Regions from separate parts of the Ruegeria sp. AP12 genome, predicted to be linked through region 2. Evidence: riboswitches for the same ligand, from Rfam matches in the RefSeq annotation. Region 2 holds a riboswitch; each other region holds the start of a gene.
The links. A riboswitch is a leader RNA that binds a small molecule or an ion and turns the genes downstream of it on or off. The one in region 2 is predicted to bind cobalamin.
Positions count from the first base shown of each region.

Region 1: linked by a shared signal. The riboswitch ahead of ACR0E6_RS01740 (DUF1636 domain-containing protein) and the one ahead of ACR0E6_RS14815 (DUF1636 family protein) in region 2 are both predicted to bind cobalamin.
Region 3: linked by a shared signal. The riboswitch ahead of ACR0E6_RS09900 (hypothetical protein) and the one ahead of ACR0E6_RS14815 (DUF1636 family protein) in region 2 are both predicted to bind cobalamin.

Region 1 is NZ_JBQFVZ010000001.1:347,135-357,028, reverse strand. It holds gene ACR0E6_RS01770 (cobyric acid synthase) at 1-55, shown strand, start outside; gene ACR0E6_RS01765 (hypothetical protein) at 60-848, opposite strand; gene ACR0E6_RS01760 (TolC family outer membrane protein) at 923-2,341, opposite strand; gene ACR0E6_RS01755 (protein-L-isoaspartate O-methyltransferase family protein) at 2,437-3,090, opposite strand; tRNA gene ACR0E6_RS01750 (tRNA-Cys) at 3,319-3,392, shown strand; gene ACR0E6_RS01745 (NAD(P)-dependent oxidoreductase) at 3,443-4,435, opposite strand; cobalamin riboswitch at 4,539-4,758, shown strand; gene ACR0E6_RS01740 (DUF1636 domain-containing protein) at 4,852-5,232, shown strand; gene cobW (cobalamin biosynthesis protein CobW) at 5,229-6,284, shown strand; gene cobN (cobaltochelatase subunit CobN) at 6,288-9,581, shown strand; gene cobG (precorrin-3B synthase) at 9,578-9,894, shown strand, end outside.
Region 2 is NZ_JBQFVZ010000005.1:146,737-156,630, reverse strand. It holds gene ACR0E6_RS14855 (ABC transporter ATP-binding protein) at 1-321, opposite strand, end outside; gene ACR0E6_RS14850 (ABC transporter permease subunit) at 334-1,227, opposite strand; gene ACR0E6_RS14845 (ABC transporter permease subunit) at 1,240-2,121, opposite strand; gene ACR0E6_RS14840 (extracellular solute-binding protein) at 2,194-3,498, opposite strand; gene ACR0E6_RS14835 (LacI family DNA-binding transcriptional regulator) at 3,730-4,743, shown strand; gene ACR0E6_RS14830 (FecCD family ABC transporter permease) at 4,746-5,756, opposite strand; gene ACR0E6_RS14825 (ABC transporter substrate-binding protein) at 5,758-6,705, opposite strand; gene ACR0E6_RS14820 (ABC transporter ATP-binding protein) at 6,721-7,497, opposite strand; gene ACR0E6_RS14815 (DUF1636 family protein) at 7,494-7,850, opposite strand; cobalamin riboswitch at 7,950-8,153, opposite strand; gene ACR0E6_RS14810 (D-lyxose/D-mannose family sugar isomerase) at 8,213-8,878, opposite strand; gene ACR0E6_RS14805 (carbohydrate kinase family protein) at 8,897-9,823, opposite strand; gene ACR0E6_RS14800 (glucokinase) at 9,858-9,894, opposite strand, start outside.
Region 3 is NZ_JBQFVZ010000002.1:398,103-407,996, reverse strand. It holds gene metH (methionine synthase) at 1-1,335, opposite strand, end outside; gene ACR0E6_RS09905 (homocysteine S-methyltransferase family protein) at 1,332-2,384, opposite strand; gene ACR0E6_RS09900 (hypothetical protein) at 2,599-2,898, opposite strand; cobalamin riboswitch at 3,021-3,232, opposite strand; gene ACR0E6_RS09895 (AbrB family transcriptional regulator) at 3,328-4,392, opposite strand; gene ACR0E6_RS09890 (nucleoside 2-deoxyribosyltransferase) at 4,613-5,317, opposite strand; gene ACR0E6_RS09885 (ATP-binding protein) at 5,349-8,417, opposite strand; gene ACR0E6_RS09880 (metallophosphoesterase family protein) at 8,576-9,894, shown strand, end outside.

The sequences.
Region 1 (9,894 bases), on a different contig from region 2:
GAACATGAACCTGGATTTGCTGCTGGACCTTGCGCAGCCGCCGCAGCGGGACTGAGCGGTTATTCCAGCTCCTGCGCTGCCAGCGCCCGGTGAATCTCGCGCCGGACCATCTTGCGCACATTGCGGGTGATCCGCTCGCCCAGCACGCCCTGAAGCTCTTGCCGGACAACCTCGGCAATCATGTCACGCAGCGCGTCTTCGTCGATGGCCACGTCGCGCGCGGGCACAGCGTCTTCGGCCATCGGTTCAGCCACAGGCATGACTTCGGGCGAACGAATGAAGGTGGCCGGTTGCGGTTCTTCCTGTTCAGGCTCGGCCGCTGCAACTGTGTCCTCAACGCCTGTTGCCTGCTCTGCAGGCACATCCTCTGGCTCGGGCTCTTCGAACCCTGAATCCGTCGTCCAGGCGAGGCCCTGAGTCGGTGTCCCCGAATAGGCATCGTCACTGTCGCCATCGGGTTCCCACTGATCCTCGGTCCGGGCGATCGCAGCCTCCAGCGCTTCGATCTTCGCGCTCAGGCTGGTTGCCGGGTCTTCGCTGGCCTCAGGCTCTGGCGTGGCCTCTTCCTGACGCGGAACGTCACTGTTGGCCGCTGCGTCGGCCTTAACGATGTCACAGGCGCGCAGCAACATTGGTTTCGCCGATTCCTCGGCGCTGTATTTCGGTTCCAGCTTCAGCGGGGGCTGTTCAACCTGAGCGGGTTTTGAGATTCGCAACGCCTCGGTCAGCACCAAACGCCCGGGCTTGCGCGCACCCGAGGACGGGGCTTTGCGCCCCTCTTCGCTGACCAGACGTTTGACCGAAGACAAAACGTCTTCGATCCCGGCTTTTACGACATTGTCCGTCATTTTGCTCTACCGCTCTTTCCTCAGGCCCGAGTGTAGCCAATCCTGTCAGAGCGAACAACAGATAGTATTGCCCGTCAGTCCCGACGCAACGCTTTGAGGACGCGATCCAGGTCTTTGCTCTGTTTGCTGACCTGTGCAGGGGCTTTCTTGACCAGATTATAATAGAGCGTCGGGTCATAGATCTGCACCGCCAGACCCAGACGTTCCGCCGTCAACAGGCCCTGAGCCTGCAACAGCTGATACGCAGCGCGCGAACGCTCGGTGCGCGAGGCGACCTCGTTCAACTGCGCATCCAGCAAATCCTGCTGCGCGTTCAGAACGTCCAGCGTGGTCCGTGCGCCCAGCGTTGCCTCTTCGCGAATCCCGTCAAAGGCGACCTGCGAGGCGCGCACCTGCTCGGTCGACGCCCGCAGGCTGGCCGAAGCGGCCTGAAAGTTTGCATAGGCTTCGGACACGCCCTGCGTGATGTCCTTTTGCACGTTCAGAAGGTTCGCGCGCGACGCATCGCGGGTGGCCATCGCCCGGCGCACCGATGCCGCCAGACGTCCGCCGGCATAGATCGGCTGGTTGAAGTTCAGCGAGACACTCGCATTTTCGGTGTCATCGTCATTGTCATAGCTTTCCGTAATGCCCGCATCCGCATTCAGCGTGACATTCGGTCCCAGATTCGCCCGCTGCTGCTGGACCTGCAAATCAAGCGCACGCACTTCGTGCTGGGCCGCAAGAATGGCCGGATGGTTGCGGCGCGCGAACGAGATCGCCTCGGACTCGGACCGGGGCAGTGACGGAAGGCTGGGCTGACCAGCGGTCGCCCCCGGTAGTTTGCCGACGGCATTTACATATTCCGCCTGCGCCGTGCTCAGGTTACCGCGTGCAACTGCCAGATCGGCCTGGGAACTGGCCAGCTGTGCCTCGGACAGGGCGACGTCCGTGCGCGTGACTTCACCCACTTCGAAACGGTCCCGCGAGGCCCGAAGCTCCTCGGCCGACACATCGACGTCATTCACCTGAATCTGCACGGTTTCTTCCTGCAGAACGACGTTGAGATAAGCGTTTGCTGCGCGGAACAGAATGGCCTGCTCGACATCGATCAGGCTTTGGCGCGTGGACAACACGATTTCCTGCGCGGATTGCTTACCGAGAATCGAGAACCCGCCATCATAGATCAACTGGGCCAGCGTGAGGCCGGTAAAGAATGTCGAAGGCTCGTTCCGGACCACTATACCGCTAGTCGTTGTCCGCGTGTAATCCTGCGAAACGCGCACTGTCCAGTTGATGATCGGACGCAGCGCGGACACCGCAATGGCAACATCTTCATCAGCGGCACGCAACAGCGCGCGGTTCTGTTCAAGAAGACCGCTGGTGTTATACGCCCCGATAAAGGCATCGGTCAGGTTGTCCGCCCATGCCAGGCGTACAGGCATAACGCTAAGGGCCAGACCAGCGGTCACCGCCAAGGCCCTGACCAGCTTACCAGTTGCCGTTCCACGCATCACCAAATCCTCTCAAATCAAAATTACACTGCCCTGCGGGAAGTTTGCGTTGCCGTTTTCAACTAATCAAGGTGGCAGAAAAAACCACCGCCCGACTATAGCGAAAATGCACACTCGACTGAAAAACTGTCCAGTGTCGGCGCACTGGCGTTGAAAGCGTCGCGCCAGCTGACCCGGTCACCAGCCTTGCGCCCGATCCGAACGACGCCCAGACCATCCTGCACAAACAGACAGGCGATGCGCCCGTTGTCTTTCAACTGACCGAGCAGAGTGTCCGGCACCTGCTGCACGCCGCCCTGTATCATGATCACGTCGTAAGGCCCGTGTTCCTCGGCCCCTTGCTCCAGCGGGCCCACATGCACCACGGCATTGTCTGCATCCGCCTCGGTCAGGGCATCCTGCGCTTCTGCGGCCAGCGCCTCATCGCTTTCAACAGCAACCACCAGTTCAGCCATGCGCGCGGCAACGGCGGTGGAATACCCCAGCCCCGGCGCGATATCCAGAACCGCCTCATCTTTGCAAATATTCACAGCGTCCAGCATCTTGGCCAGAGTCCGAGGCTCCAGCATGCTGCGCCCGTCCCCCAGATCGATTATGCCTTCAACATAGGCGGCCTCGCGCTGCGCATCCGGCACAAAATTTTCACGCGGGACGGTCAGCATGGCATCGATGATCGGGAATTTCGTGACATCAGAGGGCCGAATCTGCGTATCGACCATAGTGCGGCGTCGGGTTGCGAAATCTGTCATGTGATCTCTCGTCTGAATTCCCACGTTTTTTTGGCTTTTGCCACATCCCGCAGCAACCGGCAACGGCCCTGTTGCCACAGCCCGGCCCGTGCGACAGGTTTGTGATCCGGCCCAGATCAGCATTTCCCGCCTCAGGCGCCAAAATTACACGCAATCCTCTGGACGCCCCATAAGAAAGCTGCTAAAACGCCTGTCACACCACGGCAAGTATTTGATTTTACTTGAAAAGGCGAGTTGGCGGAGTGGTGACGCAGCGGATTGCAAATCCGTGTACACCGGTTCGATTCCGGTACTCGCCTCCACTTCCTTCAATACCTTCACCTCGCGACGCAAAGACGAAAGCGCGCCTCCCTTAGGAATCGCGCCCCGCCGGGACAACCTCATAACCCGGTTCTTCAGGTTCATCGTCCTGCATTTCAGGTGGAAAGCCGGGCGCGCGGATGTCGAGGCCGGTGGCGTCTTCCAGGCGTTTGATGATGTTGGGCGACAGCTCGCGGTCACCGTAACGAGCGATGCCGTCCTCGAAGATCTTGATCATGATCGGGTTGATCTCAAGTGGGACACCCGCGCGGTCGGCGACGTCCTGAAACAGGCCGATATCCTTTTTGACAAGGTCCATTGTAAAGGAAATATCGCGCGAACCGTTCAGGATGACCTGGCTTTCGGTTTCATGCACAAACGACGTACCGGACGAGATCTTGATCGCCTCATAGGTCGTGTTCAGGTCCATCCCGGCGGCTTTGGCGGTCACCAATGCCTCGGCGCAGGTGATCAGGTTGGCGGTGGCCAGATAGTTGGTCAGAACTTTCAGAACCGAGGCCGAGCCCAGATCGCCCGTATGCAACACCCGACGGCCCATCGTTGTCAGGAAGGGCAGGATTCGCTCAAAGGTATCCCGGTCGCAACCCGCGAAGATCGAGATATTGCCGGTTGCCGCCCGGTGGCATCCGCCGGAAACCGGGCAATCAACCGCCGCCCCGCCCCGCTCGATGACCATGGCACCCAGCCGCTTGGCCTCGGCCTCGTCGGTGGTGGACATTTCCATCCAGATTTTGCCGGGGCCGACCTCGGGCAACATCTCCTGCATCACCGCGTCCGAAGCGGCAGGCGATGGCAGGCAGGTGATCACCGCGTCGCAATCGCGCATCAGCTGGGCCGGGCTTTCGGCGGCCTTTGCGCCCTTTTCGACGAATTCTTCCACCAGGTCTGCATTCAGGTCATGGACCGTCAGGTCGATCCCGTTGCGCAGCAACGAGCCCGAGAGTTTTCCGCCCACATTTCCAAGTCCGATGAACCCAACTTTCATTATTCGCGTCTCCCTGCGTGTTTTCCGGTATGCGACCATGTCGCGGGCACCGCGTCATGCCGCCCAGCGACGCTGGCAGGTCGCTTTTCATCCTAGCCACGCGATGGTGGTCGCATCGCGCTTGACAACCTGCCCACACGTGCCGCATGTCCCTGTCGTTGGTGTCGGCGACAGCCGATGAAAAGGGAATGCGTCAACGGTTTATCCGCCAAACGCAGCCGCCCCCGCGACCGTGACCGGAGAGGGTGCCCAATGCCACTGGCCTGCCAGGCCGGGAAGGCGGGACATCCGACAGAGGAGCCAGACGAACCGGGCCTCTGACATCCGCAAGCCGGGAGACCTGCCAGCACCCGAAGTTGAAACCGGGCGGGGTGTTCCGGTGTCGGGTCCATGTGCATCGCGTGGCCCGCATGAAACCCCGTCCCCCGCGAAGAGGATTTGGGGGGATGAGAGACATGACCGAGACTGCGCCGGTCGAGCTGCTGGTTTGCACCACGTGCCGCCGTGGTCTGCCCATCGAGGATGATGACCAGCGCCCCGGCACATTGCTGCACAAAGCGCTGGAACAGGCGGACCTGCCCGAGGGCGTCACACTGAAAGCCGTCGAATGCCTGTCGAATTGCGATCAGGGCTGTTCCATCGTGCTGCGTGGCGGGCCGGATCGCTGGACCTTTGTCTATGAGAACCTCAACGAAACCGATCACGTTGACGTCATCGTCGACGGAGCGACCAAGTATCTGGCCACCGAGGACGGCTTGGTCAAATGGCGCGAGCGCCCCGAACATTTTCGCAAAAACTGCGCCTCGCGCATTCCCCCGATTGGAGCCCTGAAATGAGCAACCTCGAAAAACTCCCCGTCACCGTCATCACCGGCTTTCTGGGCTCGGGCAAAACGACGCTGGTCAAGCATCTGATGCAGAACCCGCAAGGCAAACGTCTGGCCGTGGTGGTCAACGAGTTCGGCGATGTGGGCGTTGATGGCGACATCCTGAAATCCTGCGCGATCCCGGATTGCCCGGCGGAAAACATCATGGAACTGGCCAATGGCTGCATCTGCTGCACCGTGGCCGATGACTTCATCCCCACCATCGAGGCGCTGATGGCGCTGGAGCCGCGCCCGGATCATATCCTGATCGAAACTTCAGGCCTCGCCCTGCCGAAACCGCTGCTGAAGGCGTTCGACTGGCCCGATATCCGGTCGAAGATCACCGTGGACGGCGTGATCGCCTTGGCAGATGCCGAGGCTGTCGCCGCCGGTCGCTTCGCCCCGAATGTCGAGGCGGTGGATGCCCAGCGCTTGGCCGATGACTCGATCGACCACGAAACACCTTTGTCGGAGGTGTTCGAGGACCAGATCTCCTGCGCCGACATCATCCTGCTGACCAAACCCGATCTGGCCGGTCCCGAAGGTGTGGCGAAAGCCAAAGAAATCATCGCGGCCGAAGCCCCGCGCCCTCTGCCCGTGGTTGAAGTGGCCGAAGGTGCCGTGGACGTGCGCGTCGTGCTGGGCCTTGAGGCCGCCGCCGAGGATGACATGGACGCTCGACCGTCGCATCACGACGGCCACCACGACCACGAGCATGACGATTTCGAAAGCATCATCGTCGAACTGCCGGAACAGACCGAACCCGCCGATCTGGTCGCCAAGATCGAACGTCTGGCGAATGAGCTGAACATCCTGCGCGTCAAGGGCTATGCCGCCGTTCAGGGCAAACCCATGCGTCTGCTGGTGCAGGCCGTCGGTGCCCGCGTCCGGCACCAATATGACCGCCCCTGGGAGCCCGGTGAGGAGCGCCGCTCGCGCCTTGTGGTCATTGCCGAGCATGACGACATCAAAGAAGCCGCGATCCGCAATATCCTCGTGGGTGTGACCGAGGCTGCCGAGTAAGCCATGCACGTCGTCTTCCGCGAAAGCCACGGGTTAGAGGAAACCGAGACCCCGACCGATCTGGGCCAGAGCCCGGCGGATTTGGTGGTGCTGTCGTTCTCGGACAGTGACCTTGGCGCTTTTGCGGCGGGCTGGCATCGCGGTGGGGGCGCTCACGGGCGGATGCCGACGATGCGGCTGGCGAACCTGACGGCGCTGAAACACCCTTTGTCGGTCGATACTTATGTCGAACAGACGCTGGAGGGTGCAAAGGGCATCCTGATCCGCCTGATCGGCGGGGTGCCCTACTGGTCCTACGGGTTGCAACAGGTTCTGGCACTGGCGCAGGCCAAGGGCATCGCGCTGGCGGTGCTGCCTGCGGATGGGCGCGAGGATACGCGGCTGGATGACTATTCCACCCTTCCCGTCTCGACCCTGCGGCGGCTGGCGCATCTGTGCGACACCGGTGGAGAGGTCGCGGCACAGGCCGCCTTGGCGCAGATGGCGCTGGCGGCGGGGCTTTATGCCGGACCGGTGATGGGGGCCAAGACTCTGCCTGAATGTGGCGCTTGGTGCCCGGACCGCGGCGTGATCCCGGTGGATACGGCGTTTTCGGGCGATGCGAAACGCATCCTCGTCACCTTCTACCGCGGCTATCTGACCTCAGCCGACACCGCCCCGGTCGCGGTCCTGATCCGCAGCCTGCGCGCTCGGGGTTTTGAGGCGGTGGGCCTGTTCGCTCCGTCGCTGAAAGCCCCTGTAGCGGCGGATTGGCTGCGTGAACAGGTCGTGGCACTGGCCCCGTCGGCCATCATCAACGCCACCTCATTCTCGGGCAAAGGCGCGTCGGGCACCTCGCCTCTGGACGCCGCCAACGTGCCGGTGTTTCAGGTCGCGCTGGCCACCTCGCGCCGCAAGGCATGGGCCGAGGCGGAACGCGGGCTATCCCCCGCCGACCTCGCCATGCATGTGGTACTGCCCGAAGTGGACGGGCGGATTTCAGCGGGCATCGCCTCGTTCAAGGAACCGGGCAAGCGCGACCCGCATCTGGAATATTCCCGTTTCGCCCACCGGGCCGAGCCCGAGCGGATCGAAGCGATCATCGACCGCGTGTCAGGCTGGCTTAACCTGCACGACAAACCCAAAGCCGATCAGACGCCTGCGCTGGTGCTGTCCACCTATCCCGGCAAGGACTGGCAGATGGCCCATGCGGTAGGCCTCGACGCGCTGACCTCGGCCGAGGCGATGCTGTCCGATCTGCAAGGCGCAGGCTATGACACCACCCCTGCCGAGCCGATTGCCGATGCGCTGCCGGATGCCCGGATTTCATGGCCGCTGCAGGACTACCTGACCGCATTGGCCGAATTGCCCGAAACCCTGCGCAGTGATCTGCAATCCGTCTGGGGCAAGCCCGAAGATGACCCGGCCTGCGCCGATGGAGCCTTCCATTTCACCGCCCTGCGACGCGGCAAGGCCCTGATCGCACTGCAACCGGAACGCGGCTCGCCCGAGCTGCGCGATGACGATTACCACGACCTCTCGCGCACTCCGCGCCACGGCTATGTGGCGTTTTACCTGTGGCTGCGCCAAGGGCTGGGTGCGGATGCGCTGATCCATATCGGCGCGCATGGCACGCTGGAATGGCTGCCCGGCAAATCCGTCGCCCTGTCCGCCGATTGCTGGCCCGAGGCGCTGATCCGCGATCTGCCGGTCATCTACCCGTTCATTGTCAACGACCCCGGCGAGGCCGCGCAGGCCAAACGCCGGATCGGGGCCGTCACGCTGGGCCATATCCCGCCCGCGCTCAAGGAAAGCGGTACGCCGGATCGGATGGTGCGGCTGGAATCTCTGCTGGACGAGTTTTCAAACGCCGATGGGCTGGACCCCAAGCGCCGCGACCGCCTGCAAGAGGATATCCGGGATGAGGCGCAGGCCATCGGGCTGGAAAGCGACCTGGACCTCGATCAGGCCACCTGTACCGCCGAGGCGATTACCCGCATCGACCGCTTTGTCTGTGACATCAAGGAAAGCCAGTTCGGCGACGGGCTGCATGTCTTTGGCCGGGTGCCCGACGTGACCGGCAATTTCGACCCCGCGCCCTCGGCCCATGCCGAACGCACCGCTTTGCTGGACGCATTGGCGGGCAAACGGATCGAGGCTGGCCCTTCGGGTTCCCCCTATCGGGGTCGGTCGGATGTGCTGCCCACCGGGCGCAACCTCTACACCACCGATCCACGGTCCGTGCCCACGCGTGCCGCCTATACCCAAGGGGTCAAACTGGCCGAGGAACTGGTGCGGAGGCATTTGCAGGAAGAGGGCGATTATCCCAAGGGGCTGATCGTCGACCTCTGGGGCTCGGCCACCATGCGCACCGCCGGGGAAGAATTCGCCATGGCGCTGCACCTGCTGGGCGTCAAGCCGGTCTGGGACAAGGGGTCCGAGCGCGTCTCAGGCATCGAAGTTCTGCCGATCACCGACCTCAGCCGCCCGCGTCTGGATGTCACCCTGCGCGTCTCGGGACTTTTCCGCGACGTGTTCCCGACGCTCTCTGCGCTTTACGGTCAAGCGGTGCGGGTCTTGTCCGAACGGGATGAGGCACCGGACTGGAACCCCTATGCCGGGCAGGCCCCGGCTGCGCGCGTGTTCGGTCCCGCGCCGGGCAGCTATGGCGTGAACATGACCCTCCTGTCCGAGACCTACACCGACGAGGCCCGCGCGCAAGCGGGTGAGGCATGGTTGCAAGCCAGCTCCTTCGCACTGGAAGGTGAGCATATCGCGCAGGACATCAACGGGATCACGCAGCGCGTCGCCAATGCCGACAGCTTTGTCCACCTGCAGGACCTGACCGAGACCGACCTGTTGCTGGCCAACGATTACGCCACCCATGAGGCCGGGTTTGCAGCGGCCAAAAAGGTGACGGGCGGCGAGGCGCAGCTGTACCATCTGGACAATACCAACCCGGACAATCCCCGCGCGCGAACCCTGCCCGAGGAAATCAGTCGTGTCGTCCATGCCCGCGCCGCCAATCCCAGTTGGATCGCGGGGATGCAGCGGCACGGGTTCCGGGGCGCTGCCGAGATCGCGGCGACATTGGATCACATGGCCTCCTTCGCGCATCTGTCGGGCACGGTCGCGCCGCATCTGTTCGATCTGTATCACGACGCGACGCTGGGCGATCCGCAGGTCGATGCCTTTCTGGCCGAGGCCAACCCGCAGGCGCATCAGGCCATGCAGGACCGGTTCCGCGCCCTTTTGGAGGCCGGGCTATGGAACACCCGCCGAAACTCGATCCGCGCTGATCTGGAGGGGCTGGGATGAGCGCCCCCGTCGTCCAGGGCTGGTGCCCCGGCGCACACCGTCCGATGATGTCGGGCGACGGGCTGGTTGTGCGGGTGCGGCCTCGGCTGGCGCGTCTGACGGTCGATCAGGCGCTGGGTCTGTGCGACCTTGCAGATCGGTTTGGAAATGGCTCGATCGACCTGACCAACCGCGCCAATCTGCAACTGCGGGGGGTCGAGGACTATGACCACCAGCCACTGCTCAAGGAACTGGCGGCACTGGACCTGCTGGATGCGGAACCGGGCATCGAGGTGCGGCGCAACATTCTGGTCACGCCGCTGTATCAGGCGGG
Region 2 (9,894 bases):
GGGCGTGCCCCGGTTTTTCAGCCCATAACCGATATTCTTGCGCACGGTCATATGCGGATACAAAGCGTAGTTCTGGAACACCATCGCAATGTCGCGATCCGCTGGGTCCACATCGTTCACCACCCGGTCGCCGATTTTCAGCGTGCCTTCGGTGATATCCTCCAGCCCCGCGATCATCCGCAGAAGCGTGGACTTGCCACAGCCCGAGGGGCCGACCAGAACGACAAACTCGCCGTCCTGAATGGTGAAATTGGTGGTCTCAACCGCCTGAAAGCCGTTGGGATAGACCTTGCGGATGCCCTCTAACGAGACCTGAGCCATGCGCGTGTTTCCTTATTTATCGGATTCTGTGAGGCCCTTGACGAACCAATTCTGGAAGAAGATGACGATGGCCACCGGCGGGATCATTGCAACGATCGCCAGCGCCAAGGCCTGCCCGTGTTCGGGGATCTGACTGTCGGTATAGGTCAGCACGATCTGCTTGATGCCCCGGACCAGCGTGAAGAAGCTTTCATCCGTAGTGATCAGCGTTGGCCACAGATACTGGTTCCAGCCGAAGACGAACATGATGATGAAGATCGCGGCGATCATCGTCCGGCTGAGCGGGACGAGGATGTCGATGAAGAACTTCCACGGCCCCGCGCCATCGATCCGGGCGGCCTCGGCCAGTTCCTCGGGGACGGACATAAAGAACTGTCGGAAGAAGAATGTGCCGGTCGCTGACGCGATCAGCGGGACGATCAGGCCGGTATAGGTGTTCGTCAGGCCCAGTTTCTGGATCGCTTCGTAGGAGGGCAGAATCCGCACCTCAAGCGGCAGCAGCAGCGTGGTGAAGATGATCCAAAAGGCCAGCGTGGCAAAACGCAGGCGGAAATAGACAATGGCATAAGCGGCCATCATCGAGATGATGATCTTGCCCACGGCAAAGCCAATGCCAAGGATGAACGAGTTCATTAGCATCAGCGTGCCATCGACGGTTTGGGTAAAGCCGCCTTTCTCGAACATGGCGGCGTTGAAGTTCTTGCCGAGATCATCGCCAAGGCCCAGTTGAATGCCCTGCCGGTGGATGGTCACCGCATCATGGCTGGCCGTGGTCAGCGCCAACAACGGCGGCAGCATCATCAGCAGCGAGCCCAGGATCAGGACGGTGTGATCGCCAACCGCGCTCCATTTGATCTTGCGGGGGCGGCGGGTGGTTTGGGTTGTCTCAAGGGTTGTGTCAGCCATTTTGCGCCCCCATCACGTGTAGTGAATCCGGCGTTCAACCAGCCGGAACTGAAAGACGGTCAGGATCAGAACAAGAACCATCAGGACAACGGATTGCGCGGATGAGCCGCCAAGGTCATTGCCCCGGAACCCGTCCAGATAGACCTTGTAGACCAGCGTCATCGGGTTGTTCCCCGGCTCGCCCTTCATCAGCGCATCGATGATGCCGAACGTGTCGAACAGTGCGTAGGTGATGTTGATGATCAGCAGGAAGAAGGCGGTCGGGGCCAGCAACGGGAAGGTCACCTGCCAGAACCGACCGGTGGCCGAGCGGTTGTCGATCATCGCCGCCTCGCGGACCGAACGCGGGATGGATTGCAGGCCGGACAGGAAGAAGATGAAATTGACCGGGATCTGTTTCCAGACAGCCACGATGATCATCGCGGTTGCGGTGGCGTTGTAATCCACGCCCAGCTTGAAATCCCAGCCAAACATCTGGAAGAACTTGGTCATCGGGCCGGTGCTTTGGTCGAAGAACAGGATGCCCAAGAACCCGGCGACCGGTGGCGCGATGGCGTAGACCCACATCAGAAGCGTGCGATAGGATTTGGCACCCCGGATCACCTTGTCGGCCTTGACCGCCAGCAGCAGGGCGATGGACAGCGAAAAGAATGTGACCAGGACCGAGAAGACAATCGTGAACCACGCGATGCGCTTGTACTGATCGTTACCCAGCAACGAGGTGTAGTTATCCGCCCCTACAAAGGTCGAACCGAAGCCAAACGGGTCCTGCAGAAAGAAGGACGATTGCAACGCCCAACCCGCAGGCCAGTAGAAGAAGATTGCGATGATCATCAGCTGTGGCAGCAGCAATGCCACAGGAAGCCAGATAGTGTCGAAGCCCGCGCGTTTCATGACCCGTCCAGTTGCGAAAATGGGGGATGGCCGCGCCCGAAGGCGCGACCATCTTGGGGGTGATCCCGGGGTTTAGCCCTGGGTTTTTGCGAAGCGGGCCAGCAATTCGTTGGCTTCGTCTTCGATGTTCTGGAACGCGGTGTCCACGTCGGTTTCACCAGTCAGGATACGGCCATATTCGCGGTTCATGATATCGCGGATCTGCACGTAGAAGCCCATGCGATAGCCTTTGGTGTTGTCACCGGCTTTGGCCTGCAACTGGTTCACACCGACTTCGGCTGCCGGGAAACGCTCATAATGGCCGTCTTTCTTGGCAACGTCATAGGCGGCCTCGGTGATCGGCACATAGCCGGTTTCCTGATGCCAGAAATACTGGGTTTCAGGCGCGGTCAGGAAACGGAAGAACTCGGCAGTTGCCTTGTTTTCTTCGTCCGATTTGCCGGCCATCGCGAACAGGGCGGCACCACCGATGAAGGTCTGGGTCGGCTCGGGCGTCACGGCTTCCCAATAGGGCAGTTCAACCGCGCTGAATTCAAAGCCCAGATTTTTCTGCAACAGGCCACCGAACGAACCGGACGAGCCCAGCCACATGGCAACTTTGCCCTCTTCAAACGGCTTGGCGTTGTCACCCCAACCGGTGCCGTACCACTCGAACAGGCCATTGTCCTTCCACTCGGTCACGGCGGTGAAGTGCGCCTTGATCGCGTCGTTGTTCACCAGAATCTCGGTATCCATGCCGTCATAGCCGTTGTTGTTGGTCGCAAACGGCAGGTTGTGGCGCGACATGAAGTTCTCGGTGAAGATCCAGGGCAGGTGCGACTGGCTGAGCGGGATATAGCCCGCCTCTTTCAACGCCGGGGCGGTGGTCGACTGGAATTCTTCCCATGTCTTCGGCGGGGTCACGCCAGCGGCTTCCAGCGCGTCGACGTTGTAGTACAGAATCGGGGTCGACGAGTTGAAGGGCATCCCGATCATCTTGCCATCGCTGTCGGCATAGAAATAACGCACACCGGCGATGTAGTCGTTGATGTCGAACTCGACACCGTTTTCGGCCAGCAGGTCCTGTACCGGAACGGTTGCGCCCTTGGCGGCGATCACGGTTGCAGCGCCCGCGTCAAAGACCTGCATGATGTTCGGCTGCTCACCGGCGCGGAAGGCCGCGATACCAGCGGTCAGCGTCTCTTCGTAGCTGCCTTTGTAGATCGGAGTGATTGTGTATTCGTCCTGCGACGCGTTGAATTTCTCGGCCACCTTGTTGACGGTCTCGCCCAATTGCCCGCCATGTGCGTGCCACCAGGTGATTTCGGTTTCTGCAAAGACTGTGGTCGCGGTGAACGCGAGTGCGGCAGCCGTTGCGCAAAACTTCAGTTTGGTCATTTCGATCCTCCGGTTCGGTGTCGGCCCCTTGCAGCTAAGGGACCGGTGGCAAATTTGTGCCAGGTTATTGTGCAGGCTCCCCTGCGGCGTTTGATGCGCGCAGCCTCCGACCTGCATCATGGACCCGTCTGGAATCTGCACACGTGCCCACATAGTGTTAACGTATGACAGTTCGGTGAAAGATTTCTAGCAATATTGACAAATTCCACCAAATCGAAGGACAGGTTGAGCGTGGTTCAGGATCGTGACAAACCCGCCGAAAGGCGCCGCAGGGTCACTGCGCAGGCCGTCGCAGACGCGGCTGGGGTGTCTCGTTCGGCCGTTTCCCGCGCTTTTACGCCCGGCGCGTATCTTGATGAAAATAAAAGAAAAATAATCGAGGATATGGCTGAACGTATGGGCTATCAGCCAAACGCTTTGGCCGCTGGTCTGAAGGACGGACGCTCGCACCTTGTGGCGGTGTTTGTCGGCAATATGCGCAGCGATTTTGATTCCGAATTTGTCCGCGCTTTGGTCGGCAAACTGAACGCGTTGAACAAATGGCCGATTCTCATTGACGGTGGGGATCAGCGTGCAGAAGACGCGATCGAGCAGGTTTTGCGCTATCCGCTTGATGCTTTGATCCTGCGCGGGGGCAGTATGCCTCAGGCGCTGGTCAAACGATGCAGCAAGCTGGGCGTGCCAATGATTTCTGCCGGGCGCATTGTGAAGGCGCCAGGGGTCGACAACGTGTGCTGCCGCAATGCCGAAGGTACGCGACTTGCGACCGAAGCGTTGATCCGGAAAGGTCGGACACGGTTTGGATTTCTGGGTGGTGCGCCCAGTTTCTCATCCTCGGCCGAGCGCAGGGCAGGTGTGATCGAGGTGCTGGAACGCGCGGGCCTTGGACTGGTGGCGGAAGAGACCGGAGATTTCACGGTCGAGACCGGGCGGGACATCGCGCTTACCTTGCTGGGTCAGCACAGGCTGGACGCGCTGATCTGCGCCAATGATGCCAGCGCAATCGGGGCGCTGACAGCGGCGCGCGAGATGGGTCTGGACGTTCCAAACGCGCTGTCGCTGGTCGGGTTCGACGACATCGAAATGGCCAGATGGCCGATCTTCAACCTGAGCACGGTCAACAACCCGATTGCTGAGGCTGTCGATCAGGTCATTGCGCAGCTGGAACGCAGGCTGGCCGATCCCGCAAAAGCCAGCGAGACGATCATGGTCGATCCCTATTTCGTACCACGCGGCACGCACTAGGCTTAGTCGTTTCGGGCGGATTTGAACAGGTACAGGAAGACGAACAGCGATCCGATGGATGTGGTGACGATGCCCACCGGCAATTCCTGCGGGGCCAGCAGCAAGCGTGACAGGATGTCAGACAGGGTCAGAAGGATCGCGCCCACGATGGCCGAGGTTACCAGCAGATTGCGGTGCAGCGTTCCGGCAATGCCTCGGGCGATGTGAGGGACCATCAGGCCGACAAAGCCAATGACGCCCGCGACCGAGACAAAGCTTGCCGTGGCCAAAGCCGCAACAAAGAACATCCGAAACCGCAGGCCCTGAACCGGGATACCCAGCGTCGCGGCTGTGAAATCCCCGGTCAGCAACGCGTCCAGCCAGCGGCTGCGGTAGAGCGAATAGCCCAGGATCATCGCAAGCCCGATCAGGACAAGGGGAAAGGTCTCCCACCGCGCGAGGCCAAGACCGCCCAGCATCCAGAAGATCACCGAATGCGCAGCACGACTGTCGCCGGAAAAGATCAGATAGTTGGTGATGGCAGAAAACAGGAACGAGACCGCAAGCCCCGCAAGGATCAGCTTTTCCGGCGCGCTTGTGCGCAGGCCCTGAACCAGCGCGAGAACGATGCCTGACGCGATCAAGCCGCCACAGAAGGCAGCAAGCGGCAGGGTCCAGATGCCAAGCACGTCCCCGGTTACCGTGATGACCAGAACCGCCCCGGCGGCTGCGCCCGAAGACAGGCCAAACAGAAACGGGTCGGCCAGATCGTTGCGCGTGGTCGTTTGCAGCACCACGCCGACCACACCCAGACCAGCGCCAATGACCGCCGCGAATAGGGCGCGGGGCAGGCGCAGGTCGAACACGATCCGATGCAGGGGGGACATCTCGCCTTCGGTCAATCCGGTGCCCAGCATGATCGCTGTCGCCACGTCGGCGACGGGAATGGATGTCGTGCCATAGACGACCGACAGCAGCAAAAGGGCGGTCAGAATGACCGCCCCCAGCAGGACCGCGCGGCCCGTTTGAGCCATGTTAGTTCAGCTCCGGGTGCATGGCCGAAACCATCTTTTCGATGGCGTCTATGTTTGCCGGTCCCGGCGTCAGCTCTTCATAGCGCAGGCCGATCCAGCGTTCGTTCTTGACGGCATCGATCAGGGACATGGCCGGATGCTCTTGCAGGAACTTGAACGTGTCTTCGGCACCGTTTCCGGTCTGATAGTCGAGCAGGACCAGAAATTCGGGGTTTGCGGCGGCCACTGCTTCCCATGAGGTGCGACCCCAGCTGGTGTCCATGTCGTGGGTGACGCTGACACCGCCTGCGGCCTCGATCATGGCGTCGGGAATGGCGAATTTACCGGCGGTAAAGGGCGCATCGGCGGGACCGTCCAGCAGGAAGACGCGGGGTTTCGGCAGGTCTGCGGTTTTGGATTCGATGGCCGCCAGCTGGTCTTTCCAGTCTGAGACCAGCGCTTCGGCCCTGTCTTCCACATGCATCACCTTGCCCAGACGCAGCACGTCATCGAACAGAAGGTCCATGCTGGCTTCGGGGCGGTCCTTGTTCAGGTGTACGCAGCTTTCGGTCAGAACCATGGTCTTGATACCAAAGGGTTCCAGCGTGTCTGGGGTCACTTCACCACCCGGCTGCAAGCCGTAATACCAACCGGCAAAGAACATATCCGGCTCGACCGCGACCAGATTTTCGACGGTGGGGTATTTGGGCGCCAGTTCCGGGATGTCACCGCGTTTTGCATCGAAATCCGGGCTGGTCTTGTACCAGCCGGTAATGCCGGTCAGGCCGACAATCTTGTCCTGCAAACCCAGCGCAAAGGCCATGTCGGTCATGTTCATGTCGTGCACGACAATCCGCTCGGGCGTGCCGTCGAACACCAGTGGTTCGCCGCAATTGTCGACGGTCACTTCATGCGCCGCCGCACCACTTGCGAGGCCCGAAACAAGGACCACGGACCAGAATTTCTGCATTATCAAATTCTCCTGTTATGATGACAGCTTTCGTTTTCGGATATCCAGCGCCGGGATCACGCGCCCTTCGTGCTGGAAACACAGGTAGTCAACGCCAAACGTATCGCGCACACGCTCGGGTGTCAGAACTTCGGGAACCGGGCCGAAGCCGGTCATGCGGGTTGCCTTCATCAAAGCGACATGGGTGGCGAATTCGGGGATCATGACCAGATCATGCACGATCATCACAACCGTCACGCCCAGTTCGGCCACCAGCGACAGCATGTGGCCCTTGGCGTCGGGGTCGAGGTGGTTTGTCGGCTCGTCCAGAAACAGCAGCGATGGCCTTTGCGCCAGGGCCCGTGCGATATGCGCCCGCTGACGTTCGCCGCCGGACAGACGTTGCATCGGTTTATCGGCCAGCGGGACCAGTTCGGTGATCTCAAGCACCCGCTCAAGATCGGCCTTATGATCCTCGGCTGACCGGTCGGCCTGAATCGGGATTTGCCCAAGGGCCACATAGTCGCGCAGTTTCAGCCTGCCGTCAGGCAGTTCCTGCTGCCCGACCACGGCGATGGTGCGTGCCCGTTCAGGGGCAGATAATTGACGCAGGCTTTGCCCCTTGATCGTCACATCGCCCAAGGCCAGACGTTCGAGGCCACAAAGCAGGTTCAACAGCGTGGTTTTCCCGGCCCCGTTTGGCCCGGCAATGGCCAGGATCGACCCCTCATCCAATGAGAAGGAGACATCCTGTAGCAACACATCCCCATTCAGGGCGTAGTATTCGAGCCCCTTGGCAACCAGAAAACTCATTTCTCGCCCTCTGTCGAAAGGCGCGGCAGACGGGCCAGAGTTTTGAAAAGCAGGGCAGGGGGCCGATCGGTTGCACTGGTCCAGCCGTCGTCACTGTCGCGGAATTGGCGGGCGAAGGCGGCAATCGCGTCCAGATCGGCGGGGCTTTGGATATCGCCGAACAGATACTGCGCCTTGCCTTCGGCTTGCAGCCCAACGGTCATGGGGCGTTCGCACCCTGCCATGCAGGCAATCATTCGGGTCGCAAACCCTTGCGGCAGGGTTGCGTCCAAACTGGCCTTGGCTGCCTTGGCTTCGATTTCACCCTGACAGGTCGAACAGATCAGGACGAAGTGGTCAGCTTGGGATGACATGGCTGTTCCCGCTGCGGAAACCGCGCGAAAAGAAGAAGCCACGCCCGCAGGCGAAAAATTGAGCCATCAAATCCTCCTTCCAGGACACCCCGCCCCGGGTTGGTTGCACAGGTGATGGCAGGTCTCCTGACTTGCGGGTCATGGCTTGGCCAACCTTCCCGACCTGTTCAGGCCAGTGGTGATTTGGCGTCGCTCTCCGCTTACAGTTGCGGGGGCAGTCACGGATTTGGCCGCAGGGCCGCACCGTATTCCCATTTTCATCCCGCAGGCATCGCTACGGGAACCATCGCTGGTCAGCTAGTCTGTCGAGGATTTAATTGTCAAGCGCTCTGGTCGAGATTTTGGCGGCGCGGACTGAGTGTTTAGTAATCCGCAACCAGCAAAAATTCCGGCGCTGCGTCCTCTTCAATGGTCGCGAACCGGGGGATCGGTTGCTCGAACACATTGTCGGTGCGGTCGTCATTGACGGTTGAGACTTCACCGATCAGACAATCCCCACGCTCGGCCCAAAAAGCATGCCAGATACCGGGCATCAGGGTCACGCTTTCACCGGGTTTCAGGCGCAGCAACTCGCCGGGGGTGATGGTGACATCGCAGCCGTCGCTGGGCACAACCACCGGATTGTCGCGATCAATGCCGCCTTCGGGGTCCGAGGCGTAGATCTCCATCACCAGATCACCGCCGCCCCGGTTGATAATGTCCTCGGCCTTGATGATATGGCGGTGCATCGGAGACAATTGTTTGTCGCGCGAAATCAGCAGTTTCTCGGCATAGAGCATACCGCGACCCTGGTTCAGATCATTCACGTCGCCATTGCGCAGGGTGAACAGGAACAGGCCCAGCTCATCAAACTTGCCCTGACCGTAATCGGTAATGTCCCAGCCCAACCCTCGGGCGCGGATCGTGTCGGCCTTTGCGCTGCGCATCTGATCAGGGGACCAGTCGGCGAAGGGCGGCAGGACCGCGCCGAAGGATTTGATGAAGGCCTGCGCCTCGGTCTTGATGTCGTTGATGTCGGATCGTTTCATGTCGGTTCCCTCGGGGGATCAAAGCTCATGCGCCCAGGGCGGGTTTGCCCCGGCGCGGGATACGGTGACGGCGGCGACTTCTGCGCCCAGGGACAAAGCCGCGCGCAGGCTATCAGGTGTCAAGGCGCGCAGGCCCTCTTTGCTCAGGTGCCCGGCGCGGTGGAGTTCGGCCAAAACGCCCGCGTTGAACGTATCGCCAGCCCCGACCGTATCGACAACCTGCACCGGTTTGACCGCCACCGAGGTCTCGGACCCGTCCGCCAGATAGCCCGAGGCCCCCTGACTGCCCCGCGTCACAATCACCACCGACGGCCCGGCCTTCAGCAACAAGGGCACCTTCTCGGCATGGGTTTCCGGCCCGGGAATGATCCAATCCAGATCCTCGTCCGAAACCTTGACGATATCGGCCTGCGCGATCATGCGGTTCAGGCGGGTGCGATAGCGGGTCTGATCTTTGATAAAACCCGGCCGGATATTTGGGTCCAGCATCACCGCGCGGTCGCCGCCATGACGGTCGAGCAGCGCGGCATAGGCATCGGCACAGGGTTCACAGGCCAGGCTGATCCCCCCCAGATACAGGGTCGAGGTCGCCAGCAATTGCTGTGGCATATCCTCGGGCTGCAACATTCGCCCCGCCGTGTTTTCATCAACAAAATTGTACGAAGCATGCCCATCCACCAGCTTCACAAAAGCCAAAGTGGTCGGGCGGTCGCTGGCAATCACATGCGAGGTGTCCACATGGCTTGCCTTCAGCGTGTCCGCCAATTGCGCGCCAAACATATCCGAGGACAAGCCCGTCAGCATCCCCACCGGCGCGCCCAAGCGCCCCAGCGCGATGGCCGTGTTGAAAATTGCGCCGCCGGAATGGGGCACATAGCCCTGCGCGCCCGAATTGGTCGGTTCGGCGATCATGTCGATCAGGGCTTCGCCACAACACAGGATCATCCCGCGGTCCTTCTTTGGAAATGGTCACACGATTTTACCGCATGAGCGCATTTTTACAGAAGTTGTTAGCG
Region 3 (9,894 bases), on a different contig from region 2:
GTTGCAGGCCAGAACCACGCCGACGATATTCTTGCCGATATCGTGCACGTCCCCCTTCACGGTCGCCATCAGCACCTTGCCCGCAGATTGCCGGCCCTCACCGCCATTCCGGCGCTTTTCTTCCTCCATATAGGGCAGCAACACGGCCACGGCCTGCTTCATCACGCGGGCCGATTTCACCACTTGCGGCAGGAACATCTTGCCCGCGCCGAACAGATCGCCGACCACGTTCATCCCGGCCATCAGAGGGCCCTCGATGACATGCAAAGGCCGTTCCGCATCGGCGCGCGCGGCCTCGGTGTCTTCTTCGATGAACTCGGTGATGCCGTTGACCAGCGCATGCTCCAGCCGTTTCTCGACCGGCCAGTCGCGCCAGGCCAGGTCGCGGGTTTTCTCCTCGCGCTTGTCGCCACGGAAATGTTCGGCGATGTCCAGCAGGTTCTCGGTCGCGGTGCCGCCGGATTTCGGCTGGCGGTTCAGGACCACATCCTCGCACGCTTCGCGCAGGTCTGGGTCGATCTGGTCATAAACGGCCAACTGGCCCGCGTTGACGATGCCCATATCCATCCCGGCCTGAATGGCATGATACAGGAACACCGCATGCATCGCCTCGCGCACCGGATCGTTGCCGCGAAAGCTGAAAGACAGGTTCGACACGCCGCCCGACACATGTGCATGGGGCAGGTTCTGCCTTATCCAGCGGGTCGCCTCGATGAAATCCACGCCGTAATTGTCGTGGTCTTCGATCCCGGTGGCGACGGCAAAGATGTTGGGGTCAAAGATGATGTCTTCGGGTGGGAACCCCATATCCTCGACCAGAATGCGATAAGCGCGGGCGCAAATCTCGGTCTTGCGTTCGAACGTATCGGCCTGACCGGCCTCGTCAAAGGCCATGACCACCACGGCGGCACCATAGGCCAGACACAGACCCGCGTGATGGCGAAACGCCTCTTCTCCCTCTTTCAGGCTGATCGAGTTCACCACCGGCTTGCCCTGCACGCATTGCAGCCCGGCCTCGATCACCTCCCATTTCGAGCTGTCGATCATGATTGGCACGCGGGCGATATCGGGCTCGGACGCGACAAGGTTCAGGTATTCGACCATCGCCTGTTTGCTGTCGATCAGCCCTTCATCCATGTTGATGTCGATGATCTGAGCGCCGTTTTCCACTTGATCCCGCGCAACGTCCAGCGCGGCGGCATAGTCGCGGTTCACGATCAATTTGCGAAACCGGGCCGAGCCGGTGACGTTGGTCCGCTCACCCACATTCACAAAGGGGATGTCTGGCGTCAGGACAAAAGGCTCCAGCCCCGAGAGGCGCAGATGACGGGTCATGCGGGTACCTTTCTGGGGGCAAAGGGCGCAACCGCTTCGGCGATCGCGCGGATATGGTCGGGCGTGGTGCCGCAGCAACCGCCGACCACGTTGACGATGCCATCGCGGGCAAACTCTTCGACCTGAGCGGCGGTCTGGTTCGGTGTTTCGTCATACTGGCCGAACTCATTCGGCAGGCCCGCGTTGGGGTAGGCGCAGGTCAGGGCGGTCGCCACGCCCGAAATCTCGGCCATATGCGGGCGCATGGATGCAGCGCCAAGGGCGCAGTTCAGCCCGACGGTGAAAGGGCGCGCATGGGCGACCGAGTGCCAGAAGGCGGTGGGTGTCTGGCCAGAAAGCGTCCGGCCCGAGGCATCGGTGATCGTGCCCGAGATCATCAGCGGCAGGCAGCGTCCGGCCTTGGCGAAGCTCTCGAAGGCCGCGAAAATCGCCGCCTTGGCGTTCAGCGTGTCAAAGATCGTCTCGATCAGGATCAGGTCAGAGCCTCCTTCGATCAGCCCGTCGATCTGCTGGCCATAGGCTATGCGCAGATCATCGAAACTGACGGCGCGGTATCCGGGATCGTTCACATCCGGGCTGATCGAGGCCGTCCGGTTCGTCGGGCCCACAGCCCCGGCCACAAACCGGGGTTTGCCGTCCTCAGCCGTGGCCCGGTCCGCCGCGCGCCGCGCCACCTGCGCGCCTGCGACGTTCAGATCATGCACCGCAGCCTCCAGCCCGTAATCGGCTTGCGCGATGGTGGTTGAGGAAAAAGTGTTGGTTTCAAGGATATCCGCCCCGGCCATTGCGAACTCGTATTGAATGTCCTCAACTGCCTGCGGCTGGGTCAGCACCAACAGGTCGTTGTTGCCCTGTTGCGGAAGGTCCGGGTGATAATGATGCCGACAACCGGGGCCATGGATGTGACCGTTGGCGGTAAAATCCTCTTCGGTCATGTTCAGCGCCTGGATCATTGTGCCCATGGCCCCGTCAAGGATCAGGATGCGCTGGGCAGCCAATGCGCGCAGCGTCGCGAGCGCGGGTGTGTCGGGCAAGGTAAAGTCAAGCATTCGCGGTATCCAATCGGCTGTGTTGGCCGAAGGTATAGCGCGTTGACATTATGAGGTGAAATGATTGTTATTCGACAAAATTATGAGCTTGCATCATAATGTGTCTTGTTCGGCGCGCAAATCCAACCGAATCACCAATAAGCAGCCAAAGCATTGCCCGGCCAAAATCGTCCAAAATGCGGGCGATGGCACAAGCTGAATTGCCCGCATGAGGTTACAAGGCGGCTCGGCGCGCGCGATGGCCCCCTCGGCGCTGTTTTGCGGGCAGGGCCAGGAACAATGGTTCCAGGGGCATCTGCATGGATCGGGCCAGCAGGTCGCAGAACACAGCGATGGCGGGTGAGGTCTCGGCAAACGGTTTGGCCTTGGCCAAAGCAATCCGCGCCTGCGCGTGGTAGTTCGCGGAACCGGGCAGGCCACCCAGCCATTGCATATAGCCCATCTGCCCCAGTTCTTGCGCGCGCTGCGGTGGCACGTGGCCGGTATCCAGTTGGGAAATGGTCAGGTCAAGCATAACGCCGCCCTCCGCGCTTTTGGGCGGCTTGTGTGGGGCATCAACAGTGATGTCTGGCCAGTGCGGTCCATCTCTTGTCGCTCCGTCCACGGGCACCCCGCCCGAGTTAAGGTGACTGCGGCACATATGCGCCGGAGATGGCAGGTCTCCTGACTTGCGGTTCATCGCTGTCCCCGTCCTTCCCGGACAACCCAAGCGGGGTCATCCAGTGGTCTGTCGGGGGTCGCTCGCCGCTTACAGTTGCGGGGGCAGTTGCGGCTTTGGGCGTTTGCCCGCACCGCATTCCCTTTTCAGCCGACTCAGAGCGTCGGACACCATCGGCAGCACAGTCTCATAAGGCCAAAGCCCTGTCCACCGGTGCCAGCAAAGCACGCAGCGTCGGATTGCAACCCGGCAGGAATTGAACCCAAATCAAACTGCGAAACACCTCTAATCCCGAGAGCCGGACCAGCGCACCAGAAGACTGGCCGCGATGGGCGCGCCGATGATCACCAGAACGATCCGTGTCAGGTGGTGGGTAATGACAAACCCGAGATCCGCGCCCGAGACGATGGCCAAGACCGTCATTTCAGCCTGCCCGCCGGGGGCATAGGCGAGGAAGGCCTCGATCGGTTGTCCAAAACCCAACGTGGTCACAAGGGCCGTGAAGGCTGCTGCAAGTACGGCCAGCACAACAACATAGGCGCAGCCCGCCGCCACAACTTTGCGCAGCTCGACCCATGTGACGCCGACGAATTTCACGCCGATGGTGCAGCCGATAAAGAATTGCGCGACAAGGATCGCCTCGCGCGGTGGGCGGGTGTGGATGAAATCGCCCAGTGACAAGGCCGCAGTCAGGATCATTGGGCCCAGAATGGACGCTCCGAACAGGCCGATCCGCTCACCGCCTTTCCAGCCGACAATGGCGGCGACGACCATCAGCGCCAGTTCGTGCAAAGGCAGGTCGCGGGCGGGTTCGCCAATGGGGTTGGTCAGGTCAGCGTCGTAGAACAGGGTCAGGAGCAACGGGGCGAGCGTCACGATGATCAGCACGCGCGTGCCATGGATCAGGGACAGGGCGCGCGGATTGGCACCGGCCTCGGTGCCGAAGATGATCATGTCTTGCAACCCGCCAGGCATCGCGGCGTAAAAGGCCGTTTTGTCGTCAAAGCCCCAGACCTTGCGAAAGAACGGCACCCCGACCAAAGCGATCAACAGGATGAAGGGTGGGATCAGAGCAATCGACGCTGCCATTTTCGGCAGTTGGCCAAACAGATCAGGCGTGATCGAAGCCCCCACCGCCACGCCCAGGATAGTGCGCGCCGCGACCGAGATCTGCCCGAACCCCTCCATCGGCGCATGCGCCAGTGCCGCAATCAGGCAGGCGGTCATGGGGCCGAACAGAAAGGGCAGTGGCAGGCCCAGCATCCAGAATACGACCGTTCCCAGCCCGGCAAGGCCGAAGGTAATGGCCCGCCTAACGGGGCGGCTTGGTGATGTGGCTTGGACGGACAAATTTCAGGCCCGATGTCATTGGGTCAATTGTATCCAATGGTATACAAATGGGCGCGGTTTGCAAGACCACGCGCACCGACCATTCGGCATGCCCGAGTGAGGAGCGGCCCGTGATGCAGCTTGGCGCTATCAGCGTGTGTTGGATGAGATCCGGGAACGAGGTGTCGAAATCAAGGCGAGTGTCACTGAATTCGTTTCAACCCCACCAATCCAACAGGGCTTACGTGGGTGCCGACCCGCCAAATGCAGCCTGATAAGCCTTGTTGCTTTTCGCCCAGTCGATCAGTTCCTCACCCGCTTCCAGCGCGGCCTTCTCGTTTGGCGCATTCGAAATCGCGTCGAGCCGCTTGTGAAGGTCCGAACTGGGGTCTGCCGTCATCGCCCCAACCTCCATCACAAGGCTGACATTCGGGGGCGGGGTGTAGACATAGCCGTTCTGCGACTGAGCTTCGATCCGTTTGAGCAGGGCGGGCACGATGGATGCGGTGTCATGCACATAGTCCCAATTGGTCGAAAGCCCCTGAATCATCGGGTTATCGACCCCACCAAACAGCGTCACCGGTGTCGTCTTGTAGATCACAAGGGGCATTCCAGCGGCGTAGGCTGTTGTCACCTCGACAATACTGCCGCCATCGGGCACCCGGCCATCCATGTTGAACACAAGGCTCGAACAGCGCCCGAGCAATTGGTAGATATCCTGCGCGTAGCCGACCTTGAGGATGATATACAGCATCTCCTGGCCCTTTTGTGACCAGACCTGAGGGTCCTGCAACATATCCATCATCTTGGCGATCTCGACGCCGTCGCGCGGGGCGAGATAGGTGCCGAACCCTCCGGCCTCGAGCACGGCGGCGATGTTATATTGCTCCCAAAGATCACCGACGCTGAACATCGGGCCCGAGCAGAAAACGATATGGTCTGTCATGAAATGGTCCTCTGGTTAAAATTCAGTGTCGTCAGGCCGGGTCTGAAGCGGCTGCGCCGGGCTCCAGCCGACCGGCCCAATCGGCAACCAACTGCGCGCCTTCGGCTTCGCGCGCGGTGCCGTTTAGCATATCAGACAGCACCCGCGCACAGCGCAGGGCCAGCGAAACCGATCCGGCAGCCCCGGCTTCGTCAATTGCGGTGCGCAGCAGCGCCTCGGCCTCATCTTGTCGGTCCAGAACAGCCAGCACCTGTGCTTTCAACCGCATCAGGTCCGGGTTCCAAACCGGCTGGTTCAACATCCCCGACAGTTGCAGCCCGGTGTCAACGATCGCCAGCGCCGTATCCGGATCGTCATTGGCCAGCCGTGTGTCAGCCATGATCGCAAACCCCATGCCCGAGCCTGTCTGACTGCCGGTTTTCGCCAGCAAGGCCAGACCGGCATCAACCTCCTGACAACGCTTGTCCGGCGGGTCGATGGGTTGTCCGGCCCGGAACAACTGGCTTAACCCGCCCCAAAGCGGGATGCCAAGCTGGGCGCATGTCTCATAGGTCTCGGTGGCCAGAGCATAGGCGCGGTCACTGTCCCGGCGGCAATGCAGGGTGATGATCAGAAAGGCCCGTGCGGCGGCCAAGCTGAGCGCCGAGTTCAACCCCTCGGCCAGCGCCAACCCCGCCTCGGCACGTTTCAGCGCCGTATCGGGCGCGCCGCACCACCAATGGGCGACCGCGCTGACCCCATAGGCCAGAACGCCCTGATCGGTGCCAATCCCATAAGTAACCTCGGCGTAATCCTCGGGGCGGTAGAGACGGATCGCCTCTTCCGCATGTTCAACGGCAATCTCACCTTCGCCCAGTTGAAACCGCAGAAAGGCAAGCGTGGTATGGGCGCGCAACATGCCGATCCGGTTTGCGGTCGCGCCGGGCACAGCCAGAATGCGGTCGGCATATTCTATGCCCTTAGCGCAGTCTCCCTTGTCCAGAAAATGCGCGGCCAGCCCGTTCAGCGCCGATGAGGTCTCATCCGCGTCGTCAAGACGTTCGGCCAGTTCCAACGCGCGATCCAGCACCGGTTTGATTTCGGGTGAGGCAAAGCCCCGCACGCCCATGATCGCGTTTTCCAGCGGGATCTGGATGGACAGCTCGATCTCGTCCCGCTGGCGGTTTTCCTCGGTCTGCTCCAGCGAGGCCAAAGCACGGCGATACAGCACCGTTGCATCCTCGACCGCAGCTTGCTTGACCGCGCGCAGCCCGGCGTCGCGGTACCAGATGGCGGCATCGGTAAAATGCCGGGCAGCATGCAGGTGATGGGCGATCTTGTCGGGCTGTTCCGCCGTCCCGTCCTGAAGGCACACAGCGGCGCGGGCATGCAGATCGGTCCGCTCGGCCCGCAGAAGCGTGGCATAGACCGCGTCCTGCGTCAGCGCGTGGCGGAACATGTAGCCGTCATTGGTGCCCGAACGCGGACGCAGAATATCGGCCTCCAGCAAATCCCCGACCGTTCCGGATATCTCGACCTCATCGCGCTGGGCGACCTGGGACAGGATCGACATATCCAGATCCTCGCCCAGAACGGCGGCGACCTGAGCGGTCTTTTTCGACTCGGGCGACAGAGCGTCCAGCCGCTCCATGATCAGGCTGTTCAGGGTTGGCGGAACCGCGCGGCTTTGGCGGTGTCCGGTCTGGTTTTCCCCGGCAAAGCGGGCCAGTTCTTCGATATACAGGGGGTTGCCTGCGCCGCGTGTCAGGATATCTTCCAGTACCGCATCCGACAGGTCCGCGGGGGCTGCGGCCCGTTGCGCCAACTGCGTCGCCTGGTCGTGATCCAACGCTGCAAGCGCGATCACTTCGGACCGTTTTGCGGGCAGCCCCGGACTGCCATCATCGCGCTGCGCCACAAGGCAGAAAACCGGCAGCGGCTGAGGCCAGTCGAGCAGCATCTCCAGAAGTTCCAGGCTGGTGGCGTCACACCAGTGAAGGTCTTCGCAGACCAGCACGACAGGGCGATCAACGGCAAGTCGTGCAAGCCAGTGCCCGAGGGTCAGAAGTGTCCGGTGGCGCAGGGTTTCCGGGCTGGAATTTTCCAACGCGGCCGTGTCGGAGGTATGGATACCAAGCAACCGGGCAATCAGCGGCACGGTCTCGTCCGGTGCATTGTCTTGTTGCGTCACACCCTGTCTGAGACGGTTGAGCGCCTCGTCGTCCTCCATGCCCGGAGTGATACCAAGGCTTTGCTGGATCAGCCCGATGAAGGGTGCAAGCGGCGCGCTTGACGACAGCGCGTCACACTGTACCCCAAGCCAGATATGGGGGGTTTCGGCCAATTGGGCCCGGAAGGCACGCAGCAGGCTGGTTTTGCCAATCCCCGGATTGCCTTTCACCGTTGCCGCGACCGGCCCGTGTTCGGTAGCCTTTTGCCAGAGTTCGCGCAATTGACCCAGCACCGCCTCGCGCCCCAGCAGCAGGGTCGAGCCTGTGATGCTTCCAGACCTGGCATTGGCAGCGGCAGGGCGCAATACGCGGTGCAGAGGCAACGGGCGGGCGACGCCTTTCAGGTCAACCGGACCCAGAGGTTGCGATACGAACTTCTGTTTGAGCAGCGACATCACCGGATCGCTGACCAATACTGTTCCTGGACGGGCCTTCGCCTCGATCCGGGCGGCAATGTTCACTGTTTCACCAAACAGAACATCGCGCCCGCCCTGTTCGCTTTCACCCACCACCACCTCGCCGGTATGCACCCCGATGCGGGCCTGCAGGCGTGGAGCGTCCGGGTCCGTACCGGGAAGGGGCTGTTTCATCGCGTTCAATAGGTCCAGCGCGGCCCGCACAGCGCGCTCAGCGTCGTTTTCCCGCGCCTGCGGATAGCCGAAATACAGCAACAGGCCATCGCCCAGATACTTGGCGACCCGTCCGCCATAGTCTGTGAAAATGCGCCGTCCGGTTTCCTGATAGGCAAGGATCAGCGCGGCGTAATCCTCGGTGTCGATCCGGCCGCTCAGATCGGTCGATCCGGCCAGATCGACGAAGACCACAACAAGCTGCCGGCGTTCGCCGACGACATTGTGCCGGTTCGAGAGGTCTTCGTCGGAATGAACCATCTCTGCCCCCTGAAACGCCCCAAAATAAGGTTTAACGCGTTAACTCTTTCAGCTTGACCGCATGAGTTCCCCTGCGTCAAGTAAGAGTTGGCGCCTCTGACCCGGGTCATATCCCCGGCGATCGCCTCGAAAAACGGGCCGCAGGAGAAAGCACAATCATGAGCGATATCCGGTACATCAGCCTGTCCGACATGCATTTCGGGGCCGATAACAGCATCCTGACGCGGCTGACTAGGGCCGATGGTAAAGTGGACCCGAACCATCCAAGCGATCTGCTGGTGCAACTGGTGGGCTGCCTGCGTCATCTGATCAACGCGAACGGGGATGCGCCCCTTCCGACCCTGATCCTGAATGGCGATATTCTGGATCTGGCCTTCAGCACCAAGACCGTTTCGGCCATGGCGTTTCAGCAGTTTCTGGAACTGGCCATGCCCGAGGATTCCGATAGCCGGTTGTTCTCGACCAAGATGATCTATCTGCCGGGCAACCATGATCACCATCTGTGGCAAACCTGCCGGGAGCGCCGGTTTGCCGATCATCTGGCAGGGTCCGACTGGCAGGACAGCGCGCCAACCGTGCCGCATACCACGCCGCTGATGGACCCCGATCCGCTGCCTGATTGCCTGTTGCAATCGATTGGCCGACGCTTGCCGTGGCTGTCCGATCTTACGGTCGAAACGGTCTATCCCAACCTGGCCTTTGCCTCGGGCCAAAAGCTGGTGATCTATACCCACGGTCACTTCATCGAAGATGTCTATCTGCTGGCCAGCACCTTTGCCGATACTCTGTTCCCCGACACCAAGCCCCCTGTCACGATGGAGGAATGGGAGGCGCAGAACTTTGCCTGGATCGATTTTGTCTGGTCCCTGATCGGTCGTTCAGGCCGGATCGGGCCGGATGAAGAGATCATCTATAACCTCGGCAACAGCCCCAAGGAACTGGGGGCGCTGGCAGGCGCGGCGGTCCGGCGTTTTCTGGAGGCCAAGGCCGGGTCACTGGGCAAATCGCTGGGCGAGGGGGCCGGAGAACTGGTGGGCGATCTGGTCGGAAAAGCGTTCGAGCGAGGCTCGGCGCAGCATCTGCTCAGCGATGGTGGTGCAGGTCTGCGTCGGTTTTTGCAGGTTCCGGTTCAGGGTCAGATCAGGGCCGCCTATGGCGACAAGCCGGTGCCCGCCGACATTTCCGTGGTTTTCGGCCACACGCACAAGCCATTTGAGAAAGTGATGGAGATCGAAGATTTCACTGCCCCCCGTTTCACCGCCGTCAACAGCGGCGGCTGGGTGGTCGACAGCCCCGACCCGCAACCCCTGATCGGAGGGGCGGCGGTTCTTATGGATGCCGACCTGAACCTTGCCTCGCTGCGCTTTTATAACGAAGCGGATGCCCCAGGTGATTACCGCGTGGCGTTGCATAAGGCGGGGCCGGAAGGTGCCGATAACCCCTTGTTCGACCGTTTGTCCTCGCTTGTTGACGGCAC